2 regions of the Rothia sp. HMSC071C12 genome follow, and region 1 is predicted to be linked to the other one. Evidence: riboswitches for the same ligand, from Rfam matches in the RefSeq annotation. Region 1 holds a riboswitch; the other holds the start of a gene.
What was found. Region 1 has a riboswitch for S-adenosylmethionine ahead of HMPREF2942_RS02660 (bifunctional o-acetylhomoserine/o-acetylserine sulfhydrylase). Riboswitches for the same ligand answer to the same signal wherever they lie in the genome.
Positions count from the first base shown of each region.

Region 2: another riboswitch for S-adenosylmethionine. It lies ahead of HMPREF2942_RS01495 (ABC transporter ATP-binding protein); the one in region 1 lies ahead of HMPREF2942_RS02660 (bifunctional o-acetylhomoserine/o-acetylserine sulfhydrylase).

Region 1 covers NZ_KV814370.1:3,145-11,415, reverse strand. Annotated here, with positions in the region: gene HMPREF2942_RS02685 (S9 family peptidase) at 1-1,138, opposite strand, end outside; gene rsgA (ribosome small subunit-dependent GTPase A) at 1,348-2,568, opposite strand; gene HMPREF2942_RS02675 (ABC transporter) at 2,644-3,471, opposite strand; gene HMPREF2942_RS02670 (ABC transporter permease) at 3,473-4,333, opposite strand; gene HMPREF2942_RS02665 (ABC transporter ATP-binding protein) at 4,330-5,316, opposite strand; SAM riboswitch class IV at 5,656-5,768, shown strand; gene HMPREF2942_RS02660 (bifunctional o-acetylhomoserine/o-acetylserine sulfhydrylase) at 5,872-7,218, shown strand; gene HMPREF2942_RS02655 (homoserine O-acetyltransferase MetX) at 7,424-8,271, shown strand, end outside.
Region 2 covers NZ_KV814368.1:85,001-93,271, forward strand. Annotated here, with positions in the region: gene HMPREF2942_RS01485 (ABC transporter permease) at 116-958, opposite strand; gene HMPREF2942_RS01490 (aliphatic sulfonate ABC transporter substrate-binding protein) at 958-2,022, opposite strand; gene HMPREF2942_RS01495 (ABC transporter ATP-binding protein) at 2,087-2,923, opposite strand; SAM riboswitch class I at 2,928-3,024, opposite strand; SAM riboswitch class IV at 3,200-3,308, shown strand; gene HMPREF2942_RS01500 (LLM class flavin-dependent oxidoreductase) at 3,423-4,850, shown strand; gene HMPREF2942_RS01505 (YchJ family protein) at 5,020-5,463, shown strand; gene HMPREF2942_RS01510 (NCS2 family permease) at 5,606-7,054, opposite strand; gene HMPREF2942_RS01515 (NCS2 family permease) at 7,376-8,271, opposite strand, start outside.

The sequences.
Region 1 (8,271 bases):
TGGGCAGCTGCTCACGCGGTGCGAGGAAGATGCGGGTGGTGGTGTCCGCGCGGGCGGTGACGACCAGGTGCGTTGCGGTGAAGGTGAAGCCCTCCAGGCGCACGTGTTCGCTGTGGCGGATGACCGGCACCCAACGCTGCGCGTACTCTTCGAGGCTTTCACCTTCGCGCGGCATGTCTGCGAGGACCAACTCGGAGTTCAACGCATTGTAGTCGTGCTGAATCAGCAGGTGCTGCTCGCCGGCAATGTTGAGCGGCTCAGCGTAGTATTCGATGCCCGCGCTCTTGGGGATGAGCAGGGTCGGCTCGTCCTTGGGTTCGCGGGTGGGGATGAGGCGCACCTCCGTGTACTCGGAATTCGAGCTGGTAATGACCACGGAGGAACGGTCGGAGCTCATGGCGGCGCCGAGCCACATGGTGTTGTCCGGTTCCTCGTAGATCAGGTGGTCTTCGGTGCCCTGTCCGACGTCGTGCACGTAGACACGCCAGGGGCGCCACGACTCGTCGGGGACGAGGTAGATGAGCTGTTCGGCGTGGTTGATGAAGAAGGATCCCGCCGCAATGTTGGGGATGGTGTCTTCGAGGAAGGCGCCGGTTTCCATGTTGAGGAAGCGCTGCTCGTAGCGCTCGTCGCCCTTCTCGTCCACGGAAATGCTCAGCAGCTTGCCGTTACGTGCAGGCTGGAAGCTGCCGAGGGAGAAGAACTCCATGTCCTTGGCGTATTCGTTGCAGTCGAGGATGACGACTTCACCCTCGAGTACTTCGCCGGGGGTGACGGTCGGCGGGGTGTAGCGCACCACCTCGTCGCCTTCGTGCAGGGCGGGGTAGCGGTAGAAGACGGGGTACTGGCCGCCGGGCACCATGCGGCTGTAGTACCACCAGTCACCGATACGGTTCGGGACGGTCAGATCCGACAGCAGGGTGCGGCCCTTGATTTCGTTGAAGATGGATTCGCGGAGGGGCTGCTGGTCTGCGGTGACAGCTTCGGTGTATTCGGCTTCTGCCTTGAGGTAGTTGAGGACCTCTTCGCTTTCCTTGTCGCGGAGCCATTCGTAGTGGTCGATGAAGACGTCGCCGTGGTGTTCGCGGCGGTGCTTGACCTTCTTCGGTACGGGCGGGGTGAGGTTCTGTTCAGCCATGCTGCCACCTCTTTCATTGAGTTATGGGTTTGTGAATGGTGTGTGCCGTCTGCGCCCGCCTCTTCTACCGCCGAGGGGACGGGGTGCGGGGGACTGTGGGCACGCCTAGTTCTAGTGTATCGAAGAGTGAGGCAGGCTACTATATTGCGGCTTGGGCAGTATCGCCCAGATTAGCCCCTGTACTTTTCTGGAACGTGCGAATTCGGTAGCTAGTTAGCGCGTCCCTTAATAGACATGAGGGTGCGGCGGCCCGCCTTGTTTGCCTTCGTGAAGGCACGGTTACTCTGCCGGTACTCACGTTCTTGAGAGCGCAGGCGTAGACGCGCGGATTCGGCTATCATCCTGCGGTAGCGTTCGAAGCGCTCGGGGTCGAGAGCGCCGTCAGTGATGGCCTGCTGCACCGCGCATCCGGGTTCGGAACCGTGGGAACAGTCGCTGTACCGGCAGGCGGCGGCGTAGCTGGAGACGTCGTCGAAGGTTTCGTCAATCGCGGCGCTATCGCTCGTTGCGGCTAGGGCTCGTACGCCCGGAGTGTCAATCAGCACCGTGCCAGATGATGATTTTGCGTTGGTCGAGTCTCCTTCGCTTGAGCCTTCCACACCGGGCAAAACAAGCATCTGGCGGCTGGTGGTGGTGTGGCGTCCCTTGCCGTCGGCGCCGCGAACCGCGGAGGTTGCTTGCACCCGGTTTTCTGAGCTGGCCTCGCGGGGGTCGGCTCCCGGGTTGAGCAGGGCGTTGACCAGGGTAGATTTTCCGGCACCGCTGCGGCCCAGGAATGCGGCGGTGCGTCCGGCGACGAGCTCCGCCACTGGAGCGGGGTCGTAGCCGTTGTCCGTGCAGACGGCGAGCACCGCATCCACACCACCTGCGAGGGAGTCCCTGTAGTTGGTGAGCTGTTCGGCCGTTACTAGGTCACCCTTGGTGAGAATCAGTGCGACCTGCACCCCGGAAGCGTGCGCCAGAGCGGTGTAGCGTTCAATTCGCCCAATGGACGGCTCGGGGAAGCACGGCTCAACGATGCAGAGCATATCCACGTTGGCGGCGACAGGCTGATCCGCGGATTCTCGGGTGGCGCTGGGTCGGGTGAGGTAGCTTCGCCGGGGCAGTATCGCGAGGGGTTTGTGCTCCGCGGGCTGGCTATCGCTACCGGTTCCAGGGATGGGCTGGGTGAGTACCCAGTCGCCGACGACGGGGTACTCTTCTTCGCCGTAGTCGTTCTCAACCGGACGCAGCGGAGCGGAAAGCTTAATGAGCTCACCCCGCTCGTAGGTCAGTAGCTCGTAGCGGGTGCGGTGCACGGCGCTGACACGGGCGAGGGTAAAGTTTTCGAGGGTACCGCCGAGGGTGAACGCGGCGCGGATTGCCGCGCCCTGCCAGGAGGGGTCGAACCCTAGAGTCTCTAAGGTGTATGAAGCGGGAGCGATGGTCACAGGAATAGTCTTTCTTGGTTGCGGCGCCCGGATAGCGGGTGATTAAAAGGTTCGTTCTTTTTCAGGGTTCACCGTTTACAACAGTGAGGCGCGGGCGCCGGCACGGATGCGGCGGGCGGCAAGGAAAGTCAGCCCCAATCCGATAGCGGCGTAGAGTACTGCCAATGCCGCGTCTGCTGCCAGGAGCGTGAAGAGATCCGGCGCGGTGCTCGCAATACCGCCAGAGGTATCTAAAGCTTGCACCAGCCGGGATCCGGGAACCCACGAACATACCCACGCAAGCCACGCCGGGTAGGTACTCACCGGCACAATCACACCCGCGCTGACCGGCAGAACAATAGATAGAACGTTCGAGCCCGTGTACGGATCCGATAGGTACAGACCCAAGCCGGCAGCAAAAATACCCAGGCAGACCCCTCCCAGAATCGCAGCCGGCATCAGCGCAATGGCCCCCAGTAGAAGCCCCGAACCTGCTCCGGTAGAGGGCTCCGTGAGGGACAGCAACCACACGATACCCACATTGCTCAGACCCGTTACGGATGCCAGCAACGCGGGTACCGCCGCCGCACCGAGCCAGTAGCCAGCGTCCACCGGGCGAGCCGTACACACGTACTCGAAGACGCCAATCCACCGGTCGGTGGCAACGCGCGCGACAATACCGGCTGCCACGGAGCTGAGGGTGGCAATCAGAGCAGACGCGCAGCCGATGCGTACCGTATCGTTTGCGGCAAGATCAGCACCCAGAAGCACCGTGAAAAGCACGTTAAGACCGGGTACGAGAACCAGGGTCGTGATAGCCGTTCCGAGGGTCGCGAAGGTAATAGAAGATGACCAGCCAATAGAGGCGGTCGACAGAGCCCGACGCGCCACGCTAGGCAGAGCGGCAGAAGAGAGAATACGCACGCTACATCGCCCCCAGGGTACCGCGATGACGGGCGGAGGCGAGAGCCTTCCGGGCAAAAAGGAAAGCACACAACGCCCAGATGAAGCTCACTGCCAGAGTCTGTGCCACGGGTAGGAGCGCATCCGCCGGGGTAGTGATGGCGGTACGCCCAAGTAGGAGGTGAACCGGCGCCTGCAGGGGAATGAGCACGCCCGCGGCATCCAGCCAGGCGGGCGCTTCAATGGTCGTGAAGAGAACCCCGGAAAGAATAAAAACCGGCACGAGCAATAGCTCCTCGTAGGCGATAGCGTTCGGCGTGGCCACGAAGAATACCGCAATCATGAACGTGACCGACAGGCACGCAAGCCACAGCAGGGGAACGCCCAGAACGTAGCGCGGCCAGAGTGCTGAAAAATCCGTGACCTGCGGGTTAAGCGTCACAAGAGCCCAGATGAGCCACGACAGGGGCAAAGCCGCCATACCCACAATGGAGGCGCTCGAAACGATAGCCGCCAGCACCCGCACCGGAGAAATCGACCCCGAACACAGGTACACGAGGGTCCCACGGAAACGCTCGAAATTGATGATGCCCGCAGACACGATGCAGACCGACCACATGCCCACAATGCCCGCGCGGGTCCACGCGAGGGTCGGGTCAACGGAGTGACCCGCGGAGCTCTGCGCCGCCGCATGCACGGCGAGCGCCTGAAGGATGACCGAGCCGAGTACCGTACTGATGAGCAGCTGAATGAAGTAGGGGACCGTCAGGAACTGGCGCAGGCTAAAGCCCATGAGTCGCAGTTGGCGGGCGCACTCCTGCCACAGGTCATACCGTCGACCCTGCCGCTGGAACTCTTCCGAGCGTTGCGTCTGAGCGTTCATCGCTTGAGCCCCTCCGCCATTGCCAGGTATGCCTCTTCCAAGGTTGCCGGGCGTGTGTACGGTTCGGTCCGTGCCCCAATGTTCGCGGTGGCAAGCCCCTCCGTGAGGATGCGGTGAGCCTCACCCGCCTCGAACGTGGTGCGCTCACCGTGCCAGTAGAGGGTTAGCTCCCAGCCGGAACCACGCGGGGCAAACAGCACCGCCGCCTTATCGTGGAGGAATCCGCGTAGTGTATCAAGACCCTCGGTGGCGGTGGCCTCGACCTGAACCACGGTCGTGGCGGCAATGCCGGCGTGCGCGGCAATATCCTCGAGGTTGCCGCTCACGGCGACAGAACCTGCGCCCAAAACGGTGATGGTGTGCGCTAGGTCCTCAATCTCGCCCAGCAGGTGGCTCGTCAGCAGAATGGCGGTACCTTCATTTGCCAGAGATCGGATGAGGGTACGCACGGTCAGAGCGATATCGGGGTCGAGCCCATTGGTCGGCTCATCCAGCAGGAGCAGGGCGGGGGAGCCGAGCAGGGCGCGGGCAATATGTAGGCGCTGCTTCATGCCGCGGGAAAACTCCTGGACAGGCCGCGTTGCCGCATCGGTGAGCTCTACGCGTGCTAGGGCATGCTCCACCTCGTGTCGTCGGGTCCGCCCGGAAACCCCCGCAACATCGGCGAAGAACAGCAGATTGTCGCGGGCACTAGCGCGCGGGTAGAAGCCGTTCTCCCCTCCCAAAGCTAGGCCCACGTGACGGCGCGCCCGCTGCGGGTGGGCGATAGCGTCAATACCGTTCACGGTAAGGTTACCGCCGGTGGGTGTGAGCAGGGTCGAGCACATCTGCACGGTAGTCGTTTTGCCCGCACCGTTGGGGCCGAGGAGGGCATGAATCTCACCGGAACTGACGCGAAGTGACACACGGTCGACGGCGGTAAAAGCGTTTTCACCTTTGCCAAAGACGCGGCTGAGCTGCGCCGCATCAAGAACAAGAGACATGGTAGGTAACCTTCGGGTATGACCCTCTGGCCCCTATACCGGAGGGATGCTGAGCAGGATAAACGGCGTAGCGAGCCGTAGTGAGTTGTACCCTGCGTGAGTGTATGTGTCATTTCAGTGTACCGAAAAACTGTAGATAAAAGTGATGGGGGTTACTGTGTGGATGGTGGGTGTCCGCCTCCGCATCTCGATTGCCTCGCCCTCGGATTGCCCCGGCACCGTCGCTCACGTTTTATGACAGACGTTAAAAAACGTCATCTTTGCAATGAAATGTCTTAAAGTGCCGTCTACCCACAAAACCCTTGACCCCGCCCCGTGCCCTGTGACACCCTGAATACAGGTCAAGAGCGCCAGCGACAAGCCCCAGCTAGCTGGCCGGCAACCCTCCTCCGCGGTGGGGTGCCCTGGGTGAAGACCAGGCGGCACGCACAAGCGTGACGCAAGCGCGGGACCGATGTGACCGAAAACGGTACATCAATCGTGACAGGATTATTCGACGACGATTCCTGTACCGTCGGCATGCGGCCCCCTAAGAATCCCCATTAGGAGCCACGCATGAGCAACAACACTACCGTCCCGACTCCCGCCAACCCCGCAGGTTGGAAGTTCGAAACCCGCCAGATTCACGCAGGTCAGGCGCCGGATGCCGCAACGGGAGCTCGGGCACTACCCATCTACCAGACCACTTCCTTCGTCTTTGACAGCGCCGAGCAGGCAGCGAACCGTTTCGCCCTCGCCGAGCTGGGCCCCATCTACACTCGCCTCAACAACCCCACCCAGGAAGCTATCGAAAACCGCATCGCTTCCCTGGAAGGCGGCGTTGGTGCGCTGCTGCTGGCATCCGGTCAGGCAGCTATCACCTACGCAATCCTGAACATTGCCGGCGCCGGCGACCACGTGGTCGCATCGCCCTCCGTGTACGGCGGCACCTACAACCTGCTCAAGTACACCCTCGCCGACCTCGGTATCGAAACCACCTTCGTTGAGGACCCGGACGACCTGGATGCATGGCGCGCCGCAGTCCGCCCCAACACCAAGCTCTTCTACGGCGAGTCCGTGCCCAACCCCCGCAACGACGTGCTCGACATTGAGCCCATTGCCGCAATTGCGCACGAAAACGGCGTACCCCTGATCGTGGACAACACCGTGCCCACCCCCTACCTGCTGCGCCCCATCGAGCACGGCGCAGACGTAGTCGTCCACTCCGCCACCAAGTACCTGGGCGGCCACGGCACCTCCATCGGCGGCGTGATCGTTGACTCCGGTAACTTCGACTACGGTGCAGACCCCGAGAAGTTCCCCAAGTTCAACCAGCCCGCCCCCGGCTACCACGGCCTGGTCTACGCACGCGATTTGGGTAAGGACTCCGCGTTCGGCGCGAACCTCTCCTACATCCTGAAGGCGCGCGTCTCCCTGCTGCGTGACACCGGCGCCGCAATCTCCCCGACCAACGCCTTCAACATCGGCATCGGTCTGGAGACTCTCTCCCTGCGCATCGAACGCCACATTGAGAACGCCACCAAGGTCGCCCGCTGGCTCGAAGCAAACCCGCAGGTCGACAAGGTTATCTGGGCTGGCGTGGAATCCTCCCCCTGGTACGAGCGTGCACAGAAGTACCTGCCCAAGGGCCCCGGTGCGGTGCTCGGCTTCACCCTCAAGGACGCAACCCTGGAGGAGACCCGCGACTTCGTGGACGCCCTGAAGCTGCACTCCAACGTGGCGAACATCGGTGACGTACGCTCGCTCGTGATTCACCCCGCCTCCACCACCCACTCCCAGCTTTCCGCTGAGGAACTGGAGAAGATTGGCGTGTACCCGAACTTCGTCCGCCTGGCAGTCGGTATCGAGAACATCGACGACATTCTCGCCGACCTGCAGCTGGGCTTCGATACCCTCTCCTAAACGGTGATGCAACCCGCAGGTGGACCGGCAAGCTACGGCTTTTCGGTCCACCTGCGGATTCCCCGTTACGGAGCATTTCATAAGCGCGCGGCACCGCCGCCTCGCTGCCTCAACCCGCAGACTCAACCGTAGATTCAACCCGCAGACGAGTACCCCGCTCACACCCGGCACCACCTCGCCGGCCAACCCAGTGAAGGGAACCCCCATGACCGCCCAGAGCACTAGCCAGTCCGGCACCACCCAGCCCGGCACTACCAACCAGCCTGTTACCGCGCCCATCCCCGTGGCGGGCACCCAGCGCGAACACCCCGAAGCGCAAGGCTACCTGCGTCAGCTGAACATCGGCGACCTGGAGCTCGAATCCGGCGTAACCCTGCCGCAGGTCACCATCGGCTACGAAACCTGGGGCACCCTCAACGAGGCTGGCGATAACGCCATCCTGATTCTGCATGCGCTCACCGGTGACACGCATGTCTCCCGCGGCGTGCCCACCCCCGACATGCCCGCCCCGCTGATTCGCGCTATCGAATCGGACGGCTGGTGGGAAGGCGTCGTCGGCCCCGGCTCGGTCGTGGACACCAACCGTTACTTCGTGATTGCCCCCAATATTTTGGGCGGCTGCTACGGCTCGACCGGCCCGGCGAGCATCATCCCGGAAGGCTACCCGGGCGCCGGTGAGCACTGGGGTTCCCGCTTCCCGCAGGTGAGCATCCGCGACTCGGTGCGTGCTGAGGCGCGCCTGGCTCGTGCCCTGGGTGTGAACAGCTTCCGCTACGTGATTGGTGGTTCCCTCGGTGGCGCTCGCGCCCTGGAGTGGGCGGCAACTAACCCCGAGCTGGTGCGCGGATGCGCGGTCATTGCCTCCGGTCCTTCGGCTACGGCGGAGCAGATTTCCTGGGCGCACACCCAGAACATTGCGATTCGTTCGGACGCGAACTTCGCCGGCGGCGACTACTATGCGGGTCCCGCGCCGGTAACCGGTCTTGCCCTGGCACGCCGTATTGCGCACACCACCTACCGCAGCCCCGCCGAGCTGGAGCACCGCTTCGGCCG
Region 2 (8,271 bases), on a different contig from region 1:
GGCGCGTAGCGATGATTAGCTCACCTTCGGGGAGCAGCCACGCGGCGGACATCTCTCCTAAAACTCAGCGCGTGCTGAGCGTTGCGTTTAGCTGTGGTGCTAATTGCTGGTGGCGTTAGTTGCTGGGGTACTTCGCCTTCACCCAGCGCTCGAAAACACCCACCAGGGCGTCGGTAATCTTACCGAGCACCGCCAGCGCCACAATAGCCAGCAGCAGGCGGTCGGTGCGGCCGTTGTTCTGCGAGTCGGTCAGCAGGTAACCCAGACCCATGGATGCACCCAGCAGCTCAGCGGCGACCAGGAACAGCCACGCCTGAGCCAGCGCCAGACGCAGACCCGAAACAACCGACGGCAGAACCGCGGGAAGCTGAACCGTGGTGAACAGGCGCAGACCCTTCAGGCCGAAGGCGCGTGCCGCCTCCACAAGCTTGGGGTCAACGTGCGCCAGAGCCGCAGAAACCGTGGTGTATACCGGGAAGAACGCACCAATAGCAACCAGGGTCACCTTGGAATTCTCGCCGATACCGATCCACAGCAGAAGCAGCGGAACCCACGCCAGGGACGGCACGGCACGCAGCGCACCAATGGTCGGTGCGGCAATCAGACGCACCGGCGCAGACAGGCCAATCAGCGCACCCAGCACCAGGCCGAGCACGGCACCAATACCGAAACCAATCAGCACACGCTGAGTAGAAATCGCCACGTGGCGGCCCAACTCGCCGCGCTGCGCCAGCTCAACACCGGCGCTGACCACACGGTCGGGGGAGGGCAGCTGAACCTGGGTGAACACGCCGTTCGTGCTCAGAATGTACCAGAGGGCAATCAGCGCCAGGGGAAGAATCAGGCCCAGGTACTGCTTACCGGCGAACGGGTTCGACGGCAGCTTCACGGAAGAGACACGCTTCTCGGCACGCTCAGCGCGAGCGCTGGAGGCGGCGGTGATCGTTGCGGCGGTCATTACTTCTCAACCACCTTTGCGATCTTCTCAACGGCTGCGCTGTCAGCCTTCTTTGCGAACTGGTCGTCCACAATGCTGTTTAGTGCCTTGTCCACGTCGGACTGGGAGGGAACGTCGCCGGACTCGACCAGAATCGGGCCGACACCCTTGAGAACCTCAACCTGCTTAGCGCCCGGAACCGGGTCGATATCCAGGTGGGTGCGCTCCATGACGACCTGAGCAGTCTCGTGCTTAATGCCGGACTCCTCCTCGACAATCTTCACTGCCTCTTCGGGGTTCTTCTTAGCCCAGGCGCGAGCGTACTCGTACACGTCCACGATGGTCTGTGCGGCGGTCGGGTTGGACTGAATGAACTTCTCGGTCGCGTTCAGGAAGCCGTAGGTGTTGAAGTTCAGGTTGCGGTAGAAGAGCACGTCGCCGCTTTCCACCTCGGCGGCAGCCATAATCGGGTCCAGGCCGCTCCACGCGTTGACCTGACCGTTATCCAGGGCGGTGCGGCCGTCGGCGTGCTGCAGGTTCTGAATGGTCAGATCCGAAGCGGAAATACCCTCCTGCTTGAGTGCCTGCAGCAGCAGGAAGTACGGGTCGGTACCCTTGGTCACGGCAACAGTCTTACCCTTCAGGTCCGCAACCTTGGTGATGCCCGAATCCTTGCGGGTCACCAGTGCCGACCATTCCGGCTGCGAGTAGAGGCTAATGACCTTGATGGGGGAGCCATTAGCGCGTGCCAGCAGCGCCGCCGAACCGGCGGTCGAGCCAACATCAATATTGCCGCTACGCAGCGCCTCATTCGCCTTGTTCGAACCGGCCGACTTGACCCACTCAACCTTCTTACCCTCGGCGGCGAGGGCGGTCTCAAGCCAACCCTTCTTGCGGATAATCAGGGACAGCGGGTTGTAGGTCGCGTAGTCAATGGTCACGGTGTTCTGATTGCCACCACCGGCAGCACCGGAGGCGTTAGCGGAACCGGAACCTTCACCGGCGCAGGCGCTGAGCAGAGTAGCAAAAGCGGCGGCTGCGGCAAGGGACTTGAGGGCGGTACGACGAGACGGGGAGTAAGTCATGATGAAATCTTTTCGCTTCTGAAGATGATGATGTGATGTGTAAGAAATGTGTTGCGTGGCGGCTTTAGGCGTTATCTTCCACGCCGAGCTCAGCCAACAGTTCGCTACGCAGCGCCGTGATCTCAGCATCGGCGCGGTCACGCGGGTGAGAACGGTCAACGGTCACAATGCGCTGGATGGTGGCGGGCGCCTCCGGGGTGTCCTTACCGAGGACAATCACCCGGTCAGAGAGGTACAGCGCCTCTTCCACATCGTGGGTGACCAGCAGAATCGTGGTCGGGTCTTGACGGTGCACGTCCAACAGCAAATCCTGCATGTTGATGCGGGTCAGCGCATCCAGAGCACCGAAGGGCTCGTCGAGCAGCAGCACGCCGGGGTTGCGTGCGAGCGCTCGTGCCAGGGACACGCGCTGAGCCATACCGCCTGAAATTTCCTTGGGACGGTGGGTTGCGTATTCGCCCAGGCCGACCAGGTCGAGCAGGCGCGCTACGGATGCTGCGCCTTCAGATTTTTTGGTGCCCTGCGGTAGTCCGAGAGCCACGTTGTCGGCGACGGTGCGCCAGGGGAGCAGGCGCGGTTCCTGAAAGCCGATAGCTACGCGGGGGTCGAGGCCGGTCACTGCCTTCTCGCCGATACGCACGGTACCTGCGGTGATGCGGTTCAGGCCTGCTGCTGCACGCAGGAGAGTGGATTTGCCGCATCCGGAGGAGCCGATGACGGAGATAATCTCGCCGGGGGCTGCGGTGAAGGAGACTCCGCGAAGAACTTCGTGGGTTCCGCCGGGCACGGGGAAAGATTGTCCGACGCCTTCAAAGCTCAAGGGGACGGCGGCGGTGGATACGGCACGGCGGCCGTTCTTTTCACTGGTGGGTACGTCAGTTACTGCACTGTTGAGTGTCATGTCACTTCCATCGTTCCTGGCGTTAGCACCGGGGGCGGAAGAATCCGTGCCGGTTGCTGCGACGTCGTGGAGCCAGGTCTCTCAGTCGCTCTGGATGGTTTGCTTCTCCCACCCTATGGGCTGTGGCGTGCCTCAATCAACCCTGCGGGCGCGTATGAATTTCTATGACCGTATATTTCGCATTTATCACGAAATATTTCGGTTCCACGTCACAAAAAGATTTTTTCGTCACAAACGTGACCTCCCTCCCGTGCGCCCCGTACACTCAAACCACGAGATCATGAGTCCCGGCGCTAAGCTCTGGCTAGCCGGGCGGCAACCCTCTCCCGTAGCGGGGTGCCCCAGATGATGATCTGGCCTCAACGTTACGAGGCAAGTACGGCGCGAACGCGCCACCTGCACGAAGGCCACCACCGAACGCAGAAGGCAAGAAGGAGGCGGCGCGCGGGGTGCAGGGCACTAACCCGATCGTCCCCGATCATTCGCGAAAGGAAAATCGATGGCTGAGCAGAAGAAGCGCATCGTAGTTAACGCATTCGAAATGACCTGCATTGGTCACCAGAGCTTCGACCTCTGGCGTCACCCGCGCTCCCGCGCAACCGAGTACAACACCATCAAGTACTGGACTGACCTGGCTAAGACCCTTGAGCGCGGCCTGTTTGACGCCGTGTTCATCGCTGACGTGGTCGGCATCTACGACGTGTACAAGAACTCTGCCGCTCCCGCCATTGAGGGTGCCGCTCAGGTTCCCGTGAATGACCCCGCAACCCAGATTTCTGCAATGGCTGCAGTGACCGAGCACCTCGGCTTCGGCGTGACTGCTGCCGCTACTTTCGAGCAGCCCTACACCCTGGCTCGCCGCTACGCCTCCCTCGACCACCTCACTGAGGGCCGCGTCGGCTTCAACGTTGTGACCTCTTACCTGCCTTCGGCTGCTGAGAACCAGGGCCTGCCCACCCAGATCCCGCACGACGAGCGCTACGAAATCGCCGACGAGTTCCTGGACGTCTGCTACAAGCTGTGGGAAGGCTCCTGGGAAGACGGCGCAGTCATCAAGGACCGCGAGCGCGGCATCTACGCTGACCCCTCCAAGGTCCACCCGATTGGCCACAAGGGCAAGTACTTCTCCGTACCCGGCATCTCCCTGACCGAGCCGAGCCCGCAGCGCACCCCCGTGATTTTCCAGGCTGGCGCATCCAGCCGTGGCCAGCAGTTCTCCGGTAAGCACGCTGAGGCTGTGTTCATCAGCGCTCTGCGTCCCGACCTGACCCGCGTTGTGACCGACCGTATTCGCGCCGCTGCCGAGGAGCAGGGCCGTAGCCGCGACGACGTGAAGATCCTTGCAATGCTCTCGGTCATCGTGGATGAGACCGAAGAGAAGGCAAAGGCAAAGTACGAGGAGTACAAGAAGTACATCAACCTCGACTCTGCACAGGCTATCATCGGCGGCTGGTCCGGTGTTGACCTGTCCCAGTTCGACGAGGACGAGGTCCTGAACTACGTGCAGACCGAGTCGATTCAGTCCTTCCTGACCCCCTTCACCCTGCAGGCGAAGGACAAGAAGTGGACCCGCAAGGCCATCGCTGAGCACACCACCCTCGGCGGCATGGGCGATGTCATTGTTGGTGACCCGGTTCAGGTTGCTGACGAGCTTGAGCGCTGGATCGACGAGGGTGGCCTGGACGGCATCAACCTGGCATACCACGTCTCCCCGGGCTCCTTCGAGGACTTCATCGAGTACGTTGTTCCCGAGCTGCAGAAGCGCGGCCGCTACCGCACCGAGTACGAGGGCAACACCCTGCGTGAGAACATCTTCGGTAAGGGCCACACCAAGGTTGCTAACAGCCACCCGGCTGCTAAGTACCGCGGCGCATACGTGGGCAAGCCTTCGGCTGCTGACACCCCGGCTCGCGCAATCGCTGAATAAGCGTTGCCGCTGAAGCGTACCGTGTAGGTTCGCTCAAACTTAACGATTGAAAACAAGAACGCCCGTTCTGCTGGAGGATTTGTATCCTCGGCGGAGCGGGCGTTTCTTTGCGCTGTGCTTTCTTGATGCGATGCCTTCTTGACGTGGCGCGTTCTTTATACTGGGTGGCATGACTGAACTGAACCAGGTTGAACTTAACCATGAAGACCGCTGCCCCTGCTCGAGCGGCGAGGTGTACGGCGCCTGCTGCGGCAGGTTCCTGGGCGAGTTTGCCGCCTCCGGCACGCTGACTGCTCCTGCGCCGGAGCAGCTGATGCGCTCGCGTTTTACCGCGTTTGCGACCGGGGATGCGGCGTATCTGCTGGCGAGCTGGCATCCGAGTACTCGCCCGGCCGCCTTGGAGTTGGAGGATGATATCCGCTGGTATCGCCTGGATATTCTGGGTGCTTCGGGTGGCCCGTTTGATGCGTCCGGTACGGTGGAGTTCGTTGCGTATTACCGTTCGGTGCCGGGTGTTCCTGCGGAGGAGCGGGTGAAGGGCAGCATGCATGAGCTGTCGCGCTTTGAGAAGGTGGGCGGCGCCTGGTTCTACGTGGATGGAGACGTCCGCTAAGTCTCGTCACTTTCCTTGCCTCTCGTACATGCTGAGTGCGGGTGGGCAGATAAAGAAATGGCAGAATCATTCCGAAACCGGAACGATTCTGCCATTCTTTGTTGACGCCTCTCAATGAGGCTAACTATCGGGGCTAGCGGACTTAGCTAGTCCAGCCGTTAATGATGCCCATACCGAAGTAGATCACGAACACCGCGGAGACCAGGTACATCAGCCAGTGCACGTCCTTGCCGCGGCCCTGCACCAGGCGAATGAAAGTGTACGCCACGAAGCCGGCACCAATACCGTTCGCAATCGAGTACGACAGCGGCATGAAAATAATGGTCAGGAACGCCGGAATACCCAGACCCCAGTCGGTCCAGTCAATATTCACAGCCTGGCGGATCATCAGGAAGCCGACCACGACCAGCGCCGGAGCAACCGCCTCGAAAGGAACGATGGTGACCAGCGGCGAAATGAAAATCGCCAGCAGGAACAGCACACCGGTCACAATGTTCGCAAAGCCGGTGCGTGCACCCGCACCAATACCGGTAGCGGATTCCACGAAAATTTGGTTCGCCGAACCGGACGCGCCACCACCGATAACGGAACCGAAAGCGTCCACGAGCAGGACCTTGTCGATGTCCTCAACCTTGCCGTCCTTCATGGTGCCAGCCTCGGCGGCAAGACCCACCGAAACGCCCATCGCGTCGAAGAACACGGACAGCAGAATGGTGAACACCAGCAGCGAAGCAGCCAGCGGACCGATGTGGGTGAATGCGCCGAACAGGTCAGCGGAACCGATGAGGGAGAAGTTCGGGGTGGTGAACTTCATGTCCGCCAGGGAAGGCACGTTCAGGGACCAACCGGTTGCCGCCTCCTTCACGGAACCGGAGGGGACAACCGCCTCCAGAATCAGGGACAGTGCGGTGGAGGCGAGCACGCCCCACAGGATCGCCCCCTTCACGTTACGGATGAACAGGGCGATGGTGAAGAACAAGCCGAAGAGGAAGACGAGGGTGGGCCAGCCGAGCAGGTGACCGCCCGCGCCGAGGCTCACCGGAACGGTGGTGCCAGCTGCGTCAGGCATGCGGCGGATAATGCCGGAGTCGACCAGACCGATAAAGGAAATAAAGAAGCCGATACCGACCACAATCGCGGTCTTGAGCGACTCGGGGACCGCCTCAAACACCGCGGTACGGAAGCCGGTGAGCACCAGAACGGTCATGATCAGACCGGCAAGAACGACCAGGCCCATGATGTCTGCCCAGGTCAGGTTCGGGGTGGTGGCAATGGTGGAGGCGAGCAGCGCGTTCACGCCCAGGCCAGCCGCCATGGCGAAGGGCTGCTTGGCGATAACACCCATGAGGATGGTCATCACGCCGGCAACCAGCGCGGTCACAGCCGCGACGGGTGCGATACCGAGGGTGCGTTCGGATGCGTCCTTGCCGAGGCCGATGACGAGGGGGTTCAGCACCACGATGTAGCTCATGGCGAAGAATGCGGCGAGGCCGCCGCGGAATTCTGCGGCGATGGAGGAGCCGCGTTCGGAAATCTTGAAGTAGCGGTCGAGTGCGCTGGTGGGCGCTGCCGCCTTCTGGGGTTCAGACATGTGAGGATCCGTTGATGTTGTTCGGTGTGTACTGTTGCGCCGCCGGTTTCGAGGGTAAAGCTCGCGGGTAAGTCCCGGGTTGGGCGCCACAATGGTTCAACTATTGTAGGCGCCGCCGCTTAGCTTGTGCCGTTGAAACGCGTTGTGTGCGGCGGTTCAGTCGGTGATGTGGTGTTTCCCCGACCCCTGCAACCCAGAATTGGGTAGTTGGGGTAGAGGGAAGAATAGCGCAGGGCGGGGTACCGGCAACCCGAAGGTGCCGATACCCCGCCCTGATGGTGCCCGCGCCTCCACGTGTGGAGGGTGAGGCACCTGATGTATTTAGTGCATCCAGCCGGTAATCAGGCCGTTAGCGAAGAAGATGAGGAACACTGCGGAAACCACGTACATGAGCCAGTGAACTTCCTTGCCGCGACCCTGCACCAAGCGGATGAAGACGTAGGACAGGAAGCCTGCGCCGATACCGTCCGCGATGGAGTATGCCAGCGGCATGAAGATGATGGTCATGAACGCGGGGATACCCAGACCCCAGTCGTTCCAGTCGATGTTCACTGCTTGGCGGATCATCAGGAAGCCAACGAACACCATTGCGGGTGCAACAGCTTCGAAGGGCACGATGGTGACCAGCGGGGACAGGAAGATTGCGACGAGGAACAGTGCGCCGGTGACGATGTTCGCGAAGCCGGTGCGTGCGCCCGCGCCGATACCGGTTGCGGACTCCACGAAGATCTGGCTTGCGGAGGAGGAGGTGCCACCGCCGGCTACGGAGCCGAGGGCGTCCACGAGCAGGACCTTGTCGACGTTCTCGATCTGGCCGTCCTTGATGGTGCCTGCTTCGGTTGCGAGACCGACGGAGGTGCCCATTGCGTCGAAGAACGCGGAGATGAGGATGGTGAAGATCAGCAGAACTGCAGCCATGCCGCCGAGGGTGCCGAAGGCGCCAAACAGGTCAGCGGAGCCGAACAGGGAGAAGTCGGGCAGCTTGCTGGTGTTGGAGTCCCAGACGGGGACGTTCAGAGACCAGCCGGTGGGGGACTGAAGCGAGCTGCCGGAGGGCACGACCTTCTCCAGGATGATGGAGAGGGCGGTGGAGGCGAGCACACCGTAGAGGATTGCACCCTTCACATTACGGATGAACAGCGCAATGGTGAGGAACAGGCCGAACAGGAAGACCAGGGTGGGCCAGCCGAGCAGGTGGCCGCTCACGCCGAAGGAGA